2 regions of the Anaerobiospirillum sp. NML120511 genome follow, and region 2 is predicted to be linked to the other one. Evidence: predicted binding sites of a transcription regulator. Region 2 holds the regulator's gene; the other holds the start of a gene.
What was found. The regulator sigma-54, encoded in region 2, starts transcription at its own class of promoters, with help from an activator protein. The targets are predictions, from matches to a motif close to TGGCACNGTTTTNGCTT.

Region 1: a site for sigma-54 is predicted at 2,021-2,037, ahead of MXE39_RS08735 (flagellin). Genes of this name have one in related genera too.

Annotation. Positions count from the first base shown of each region.
Region 1 is NZ_JALKIK010000029.1:24,457-29,322, forward strand. Features, by position in the region: gene MXE39_RS08730 (flagellin) at 1-820, opposite strand, end outside; gene MXE39_RS08735 (flagellin) at 1,022-1,936, opposite strand; gene MXE39_RS08740 (flagellin) at 2,276-3,193, opposite strand; gene MXE39_RS08745 (hypothetical protein) at 3,811-4,866, opposite strand, start outside.
Region 2 is NZ_JALKIK010000005.1:69,534-74,399, reverse strand. Features, by position in the region: gene lptC (LPS export ABC transporter periplasmic protein LptC) at 71-637, shown strand; gene lptA (lipopolysaccharide transport periplasmic protein LptA) at 618-1,142, shown strand; gene lptB (LPS export ABC transporter ATP-binding protein) at 1,213-1,938, shown strand; gene rpoN (RNA polymerase factor sigma-54) at 1,958-3,706, shown strand; gene raiA (ribosome-associated translation inhibitor RaiA) at 4,472-4,753, shown strand.

The DNA of each region.
Region 1 (4,866 bases), on a different contig from region 2:
GAGCTGCAGTCTCAGAGGCGAAGTCAGTGTCTCTTATGCGGCTGCGGGCATCAGACTGGTTTTCGGAGATATTAGCCTGATTACGGATAGTACTCTCCATTCTGTTTTGTAAAGCACCAAGTCCTGCGCGTTTGGAGTCAACAGCCTGAATCAGCTTGTCGATATTGGCTAAGGTGTTGGTAGCCAGTGAAGCCATCGAAACAGTGAACTCAATTGTATTGTTCTGATTTTTTAACAGGCCAGCGGTTTTGGTAGTCTGCTTGTCATGCGCAATACCCGCCTGATCTGCAATACCACTTAAGGTAAAACCAACAGACCAGTTGAGATTAAGAGTGTTACCGGCATTAGCACCTACCTGGAAAGTAAGCTTTCCATCAGCTGGAATAAGACCTTTACCTGCACCCTCAAGTACTACCTGGCCTGCAAAAGTGGTCTGCTTGGCAATACGTGAGATTTCAGCTGAAAGCTGTGCAACCTCTTCCTGAAGAGCTTTACGGTCTGATGCAGAGTTAGTACCGTTAGCGGACTGTACAGCCAGCACGCGGATACGCTGCAGCATGTTGGTGGTTTCGTCCAGGGCACCTTCAATGGTCTGAGCCAGGGCAATACCGTCATTGGTGTTGCGGTTACCCTGATTGAGGCCGTTAATCTGGGAGGTCAGACGGTCAGCAATCTGCAATCCGGCAGCATCGTCCTTAGCAGAGTTAATGCGCAGACCTGAGGACAGTCTCTGATAGGAGACATTCAGGTTTAAAGTGGCATTACTGAGCTTCCTCTGGGCATTGATAGAGCTGACGTTCGTGTTAACGTAAAGGGCCATAATCTTTTCCTTTCTCTCTCAATTATCTTTATATCCAGTACTTCGAAAGTATGCATATACGTACTGCATTGTTGGTATAGATTCATGCAACGCTGGTGCCACTCAGGCTCTTAAAAACTCCCCTTTGATGACAGCTGCACAGCCACACAAAAGTAAAAAGCGGGCCAGTGGCCCGCTTAGGTTAAAGAGAGAAGTAATTGATTATCTGCCCAGTAAGCTCAGAGCGATAGTAGGACGCTGGTTAGCCTGGGCCAGCACGGACTGGGATGCCTGCTGAATGATGTTGTTCTGGGTAAGCGCTGCGGTCTCAGAAGCGAAGTCTGTGTCTCTTATGCGGCTACGGGCATCAGACTGGTTTTCGGAGATATTAGCCTGGTTGCGGATAGTGCTCTCCATTCTGTTTTGTAAAGCACCAAGTCCTGCACGCTTGGAGTCAACAGCCTGAATCAGCTTGTCGATATTGGCTAAGGTGTTGGTAGCCAGTGAAGCCATCGAAACAGTGAACTCAATTGTATTGTTCTGATTTTTTAACAGGCCAGCGGTTTTGGTAGTCTGCTTGTCATGCGCAATACCCGCCTGATCTGCAATACCACTTAAGGTAAAACCAACAGACCAGTTGAGATTAAGAGTGTTACCGGCATTAGCACCTACCTGGAAAGTAAGCTTTCCATCAGCTGGAATAAGACCTTTACCTGCACCCTCAAGTACTACCTGGCCTGCAAAAGTGGTCTGCTTGGCAATACGTGAGATTTCAGCTGAAAGCTGTGCAACCTCTTCCTGAAGAGCTTTACGGTCTGATGCAGAGTTAGTACCGTTAGCGGACTGTACAGCCAGCACGCGGATACGCTGCAGCATGTTGGTGGTTTCGTCCAGGGCACCTTCAATGGTCTGGGCCAGAGCAATGCCGTCATTGGTGTTACGGTTACCCTGATTGAGGCCGTTAATCTGGGAGGTCAGTCGGTCAGCGATCTGCAGACCTGCTGCATCGTCCTTAGCTGAGTTAATACGCAGACCTGAAGACAGTCTCTGATAGGAGACATTCAGGTTTAAAGTGGCATTACTGAGCTTCCTTTGGGCATTGATGGAGCTGACGTTCGTATTAACGTAAAGGGCCATGGTTTTTTCCTTATTCTCTCAATTTCTCGTTGCATGACACACGTAAGGCATTAAGTACGTGTTCTGCATTATATGAACAGTTTCATGCAACGCAGGTGCCATTGCTTCCCTCAAGGCAGGCTCCTTGTGGCTTTAACGTCAATAAACAGAAACCAACAGGCTCTTTTATGACTGAAGCTTATGAGTCAAATGGCCTTGACTGTATTAAGCCAGAACGTGTCGCAATCTTGTCATGGCACAAAGACCGGCCGCCAGACAGCAAGTATCCGACTGCTCTTAAAAAGCTAAAAAGCGGGCACGAGGCCCGCTTTAGGTAAAGAGAGAAGAGTAATGAATTTATTATCTGCCCAGTAAGCTCAGCGCAATGGTAGGACGCTGGTTAGCCTGGGCCAGCACGGACTGAGATGCCTGCTGGATGATGTTGTTCTGGGTAAGAGCTGCAGTTTCAGATGCGAAGTCTGTGTCTCTTATGCGGCTACGGGCATCTGACTGATTCTCGGAAATATTGGCCTGATTACGAATAGTACTTTCCATTCTGTTTTGGAGAGCACCAAGTCCAGCACGCTTGGAATCAACTGCCTGGATAAGCTTATCGATATTAGCTAAGGTATTGGTAGCATGGGATGCCATTGAGACAGTAAACTCCATTGCATTGCCGTTTTTAAGAAAGCCTGAAGTTTTAGTCTGTTTAGCTGCTGCAATACCAGCCTGATCCGCAATCATGGAAAGAGTGAAGCCGGCAGACCAGTTTAATTCCAGTGTATTACCTGCGTTGGCACCTACCTGGAAAATCAGCTTACCTTTATTATTACCATTAGCAGGAATAAGACCGGTACAGCCATCCAGAACCTGCTGACCAGCAAAGGTGGTCTGACGGGCAATGCGGGAAATTTCAGCAGAAAGCTGAGAGACCTCTTCCTGAAGAGCTTTGCGGTCTGCTGCTGAGTTAGTACCGTTGGCAGACTGTACAGCCAGCACACGGATGCGCTGCAGCATGTTGGTGGTTTCGTCCAGGGCGCCTTCAATGGTCTGGGCAAGGGCGATACCGTCGTTGGTGTTGCGGTTACCCTGGTTGAGGCCGTTAATCTGAGAGGTCAGACGGTCAGCGATCTGCAGGCCTGCTGCGTCGTCCTTGGCAGAGTTGATTCTAAGGCCTGAGGAGAGGCGCTGATAGCTGGTATTAAGGTTCAGAGTGGCATTACTGAGCTTCCTCTGGGCATTGATGGAGCTAACATTCGTATTAACATATAGAGCCATAATCTCTTCCTTAATCTCTCTATTTTTCGCGACTCATGTATGTCACAGCATAGGATAGACATACTGCATTATTGAAATAACTACATGCAACGCAGGTGCCATTTATTCACGCAAAGCTGATAGCTACGGGCTTTGCAGCAGAAAAATGCATGGCAACAGATACCATTTGCAGATTGAAAGAGAGGCAAATATCACGTTATTTATCAAAGGCATATGACCATGTTCACGTGCACACCTGCATATCTTCTGGCAGTCATCGCCTCTACATTTAGCGCACTCTGCACAGGCCACTGCACGAAGTGGCTCTCATGCCCCCCATGCATATCCTCGACAGTGCTCAGTCCCTGGTACGTGCTCTTTGGAGGCAGCTCCTGATGGTCCATATGATGAAAAGCTGATACAGGCCACGTCACCTAGGCTCCATTACCCCCATCATCATTCTTTCCCGCCTAAATGCGGCAAAGCTGCCAGCCGGATGGTCCGACTGGCAGCTTTGTTCTATGTATTATGACGGCCGCAAAAGCCATATGTATTCTGTCTGCCGTGAAAAGCTGTGGGGTGCGGCTCTGTTTTTTGTGGGGACTGTGGATGGCTTTTTGCTCTGGCTGAGTTTTGGGTCAGCGTGCGTGGTATTCGCTCATCATCAGCTCCTTGCCCTGGAGGCTGCGGTACTCGAATGCGGCCTTGAGCATGAGGGAGCCGAAGATAAGGTGGAAGCGGCTCTTCATCTGGGCTGTAGTCTCTCCACTGGCGCAGTACATGAGCAGGTCGTCCCTGATTATCAGCTCGGTGTCCGGGTTCTCGCTCATCTCAAAGATACGGTACGGATCCCATCCTGATGGTCTTGGGGTGTTGGTGGCCAGGATACTGATGCCGCGCAGCATAAGTCCCTGTTCCTCTTCGTAGAAGTCATCGAAGTTTTCAAAGGAGCCAAAGCCGTCGGTCTCGCCGTCATAGGAATAGTGGTAGGTCACCTGGGCAAGGCTCTTACGTGAGTGCAGCTGCTTGGCACAGTGGCCCATGATGCCTATACCCGCCTCAAGCTCAAACTGGGTGAACAGGCCTGCGTCTATGCCCTCCTGGGCAGCACTGCGGGCTGCATTGCTGTCAAGCTTGAGCCTTGCTACAAAGCTGCAGTCCTGATGGGCCATGTTATCGAGATCCTTAACCTCAGGTTCATCAAGATCCATGTAGACGTCGACATCGTCTGCAGTCAGGCCGTAATCTCCAAGTCGGCTGAGCAGGCTGTGGATACCCTCCATCTGGTTGACGCTGCCCGGACGGAAGTCGTAGAACACAGGAAGAGGATTGGAGGACAGGTCGACTACCACCTCAAAGGTGGCAAAAGGAGCATCTTCGTCAGCGTAAGGATTGTCCCAGTCAGTTCTCATGTAATCCACGAGGCGCAGCTTTTCATAGCCGATGAACATGATCATTGAAGCCTGAACATCGGTCTCATCGGTAAGCCAGCTGCTGTAGCGGCGGGACTGGACAATAGAGCGGCTGAAAGCATCAATAAATGTATTGTCGATAAGCTTTTCAGCTTCATCTATTTCCCAGCTGCTCACACCGTCAGTCAGAGCTGACATCTCATACTTGCGAACGAAGTTGTTGAAAAGGTCGTGACTGAACTCGTCATTAATCACCATAAAGCACATGAGGAGCTCTATGAT
Region 2 (4,866 bases):
CATTTGCCGTGCAGCTCACCTTACAGCTCCTGTTTTTCTGTTCTTTACCTGTACTCCAGGAGCAGCATCAATGAGCGTTACTCTCAGATCTATTATCATTGCCGCCCTGCTGTCCATTGTAGCCGGACTCATGTACCGCTACTCAGCACTGACAGGACAGCTGAGCAATGCCGAAATTCAGGTACGCTACCCTACCTTCGAAGCCCGTGACTTCACTGCCGAGGTATACACGGACAAGGGTACTATTACCCACAGCATATTTGCCCACAGTGTAAGTTTTTACAAAAACCGTGATCTGGTAAGGACCACCGGTCTTATAGGCTTTTTCTACAATAACGAGAAGAACAATGTCTCCCAGGGCTGGCAGCTCAGGGCCGACCAGGGAGAGGTTATATTTAACAAAAAGGCCTCACTCCACGGCAATATCCGTATGACGCCCAACTTTCCTACGGCTGCCATCAAGGAAATCACTACCCCCTATGTCTACTTTGACATGGAGAAGAATGTAATCAGTTCGACATCGAAAATTACCATCAAAGGTCAGAACTTCGTTAATGAAGGATCGGACTACTCAGTGGATCTCAACCGCAAGACTTTTGTGATCAAGGACAGACCTCATGCAGTTTATTACCCATAGCAGCAGGGTTATTTTGGCTGCCGCCGTGTTAAGTCTGAGCCCGGCCTGGGCTCTTAAAAGCGATCATACTCAGCCTATCAACGTTCAGTCAGTAGAGCAGAGTGCTGATCTTCAGGCCAATAAACTGCTGTTTTCCGGAGACGTGGAAGCCACCCAGGGCTCAATCAAACTCAAGGCAGACAAGGTAGAGGTAACACGCAGTCCCAAGGGGGCGCTCAAGTCCATTGTGGCTTACGGCAACCCGGTCACCTTTGAACAGAAACAGGATGACGGACGCGTTATAAAAGCCCGCGCCAGTACGCTGAGCTACATTCCTGAGGAAACACGCATTGTTCTGGCCGGCCGTGCCTCTATCTGGCAGGGTGAGTCGCGCATGACAGGCGAGCGTATCGAATATAATATCAGCACTCAGAAAATGAGAGCATCAAACAACAACAGTCAGGGCGGACGCGTCTCAAGTACCTTCGTACCTGCTGATTTTTCCAGAGATAAGAACAAACAGTAAGGACCCTTCCTGAAAGCCCGCTCCGCCTAAGGTCAGCGGGCCTCATAACCTGTTACAAGAAAGGTCGTTTATGAGTCTCCTTCAAGCCAATCACCTCAAAAAAACCTACAAGGACCGTGTGGTGGTCAATGATGTAAGTCTGAGCATCGAAAGTGGCAGTGTTGTCGGTCTTCTTGGACCAAATGGCGCCGGTAAAACCACTTCTTTCTACATCATTGTGGGCATTATCTCTACAGAAAACGGCAATGTGACCATCGATGACGTCGATATCACTCACATGCCCATGCACAAAAGAGCCCAGGCAGGTCTTGGTTACCTGCCGCAGGAAAACTCCATTTTTCGCAAACTTACCGTTGAGGAGAATCTCCTCAGTGTAATGGAGCTGCAGAAAAAGCAGAGTCGTCTTGAAATGCAAAAGCGCGTAGACGAGCTGCTTGAAGAATTCCATATCGAGCATATCCGCAAGAGCTCAGGTATGGCCCTGTCAGGCGGCGAGCGCCGCCGCGTGGAAATTGCCCGCGCCCTGGCAGCCAACCCGAAATTCGTCCTGCTGGACGAGCCTTTTGCCGGTGTTGACCCGATATCAATTTCCGACATCAAAGATATTATCAAGCACCTGAGAGACCGTGGCATTGGCGTGCTCATCACTGACCACAATGTCCGCGAGACTTTAGACGTATGTGCCAAAGCTTATATAGTGAACGCTGGAGAAATTATTGCCCAGGGTACGGCACAGGAAGTACTGAACAACAAGAAAGTTCAGGAAGTCTACTTGGGTAAGAACTTCTCTTTATAGGATCAGAACCATGGCCGGTTTGAGAAACTCGCTCCAGTTAAGAGCAATCCAGACCCATACTTTAACCATGACACCGCAGCTGCAGCAGGCTATCCGTCTTCTGCAGTTATCAACTCTTGATCTGCGTCAGGAGATTCAGCAGACCGTTGAAACCAATCCCCTTCTGGAGATTGACGAGTCCATTGCCAATGCCAACCTGGAGTCTCTTGATGCCATGGCTGAGCGTGAGCGCATGGAGAACGACAGTGAGGTCTATGACCCGTTCAACGACGATGCCTCCTTCCAGGGTGCTGATATCGACATGGCCGGCTATGACGGTAAGAGCGAAATTGCCTCGGTAAATGAGCTTATGGGCAGTGACAGCACCATGCGTGGCAGCAGCAGCATCGAGTACGCTCCTGATCACGATGGTGGCGGCGATTTTGATGACTTCTCATCTGCTGACCATAATATGGCAGCTGATCTGGCAGCTATGGGCGATTACAGCCAGGTAACTGATACCGGTGGCGGTGACCTGCCGGACAAACTTGCCATGCCTGAGATCGATCCGGGCAGCACCTCCACTCAGGAGAATCTTGATAATCTGAGCCGTGAGGACAATTACAGCGCCCGCACCCGCAGCAAGGGTGCCGTAATGGACGATGACGGTGCCTACGAGGGCGAAACTCAGATCAATCTGCACGATCACCTGACCTGGCAGCTCGACTGCTCTCCGCTTAAGGGCCGTGACCGCTATATTGCTGAAGTTATCATTGACGGTATTGATGACTCAGGATATCTGACTGAAAGCCTTGATGATCTGCTCGCTCTTATCAATGTCACCTGGCCAGAGGCCACCATTGATGACGTCAATATCGTCCTCAAGCTTATTCAGAACTACGACCCTCTGGGTGTAGGCGCCCGCTCCGTACAGGAGTGTCTGCTCATTCAGCTCAAGGATCTGATGACCCGTGATCATAGCGAAGAGGTACGCATGGCCAATGAAGTGGTCTCCAAGTACCTTGATCTGCTGTCCAACCACGATTACCGCTCCCTTTGCTCCAAGCTGGGCGTCAAGGAAGATGTCTTAAAGAAGGTCAATGACGTCATTGTGTCCCTGACTCCACGCCCGGGACGCACCGCCATCAGAGAAAAGGCTGATTACATCGTGCCTGATGTGCTGGTAGTAAAGGACAAGGACGGAGATTACGACGTTATTCTCAACCCTGATGCTCTGCCACGTGTGCGCCTTAACGAGCAGTACCGCTCCCTTGCCTGCTATGCCCGCAATGAGCGCGAAAAGGAGTTCTTCAAGTCCAATCTGCAGGAGGCCAACTGGTTCATCCAGAGTATGGCCAAGCGTAATGACACTCTGCTTAAGGTAGCCCGCTGTATTGTTGACCATCAGAAGGCTTTCCTTGATTATGGTGAACACCGTATGGAGCCGCTGGTGCTCAATGATATTGCCCAGGAAATCTCCATGCATGAGTCCACCATTTCCCGTGTGACTACAGAGAAATATCTGTACACCATGCGTGGTACTTTCGAGCTCAAGTACTTCTTCTCCAGCCACGTAAGCACTGAAAGCGGCGGTACCGCCTCCTCAACTGCTATCCGTGCCGAGATCAAGTCCCTTGTCAGCAGTGAAAATCCGCGCCGTCCATACTCGGACAACCAGATTGCCAGCCTGCTCAAGGAAAAAGGATTCTGCGTAGCCCGCCGTACCATTGCCAAATACCGTGAGGCCCTGGGTATTGGCTCATCCTCACAGCGCAAGCGTCTGGTATAAATCCCGACCTGCCATCCTAAAAACAAAGAGCGCCTTTATGGCGCTCTTTGTTTTTGGTGGCTGCCTGATCCGGCTGCCACCCCTTGTACCAGCTTTGCCCGCTGCGCTCATACTCAGGCTAAGGCTATGGGTACATACTATGACCAATGAAGCCTGCTCTGCCCTATGGGCACCTGCCCCCTATGCAGACTGCTGTGCCTGGCAGGCACCTGCTCTGACCGGACTGGTGCAGACTGCTCTGTTTTGGAGAGCACCACTGTATTTGCAGGAAAACACGGGAGCGCACTTCCTGGTCTGAGCCTGTTATCACTGCTGGTATAACTGGCATATCAAAGGCACAGTTGAGAGCCAAAAGGCGCAGCTGCGGGCCTCGTCAAAAGTTTCAGGCAATTTGACCATATTGAGACATACATCAAATCTTGCGAACATATTTGTACACAAGGTGCTTATTTTGGTTAATATGGACTTACAGGTTGCAATACACCCCCCAGGGCACGACGAGCCCATTAGCCTGCGGTATCACCGTCGCTGACTATGATTTTTCAAACAGTTTTGCGACTACGGGAGAATACCAGGCAACCAACTGCCTTAAAGCTTCGCTTTGAGTGATAGTTTCCAGCAGTAGGAACCACTGTTACGGATAGTCCTTTTTCATACTGCACCCAACCATATCTTTTCTGGACTATTTAATGCTCAGGCATGATAACAGCGGTGGACGTCAGCCTCACTTTCGGTATCCAACAAGTTTGGATTAAGGATCAAAATATGCAGATTAACATCCAAGGTGTAGGACTCAAGGTCACAGACGCTCTTCATGAATATGTCACCGACAAATTCAACAAGCTCGAGCGCAAGGGCGATGTTATCACTTCCATCTCTGTTACCTTAACTGTAGAGAAGCTCTTACAGATTGCAAAAGCCGATCTCAGTGTAGCTGGTGGCACACTTCACGCCGAAGCAGAAGATGAGAGCATGTATGCAGCCATCGATGCCTTAATTGACAAGGTTGATCGTCAGCTTGTCAAGTATAAGGAAAAGCACGAATAAACACAGTTCCGGCTCAGAGTAATGGCTGAAGCGGCACCGTCCCGGACATTAGGAAAACGGGGCATACCGCCACCACCTGAAGCGGACAGACAGTAACCCCCTGCTGAGCACCC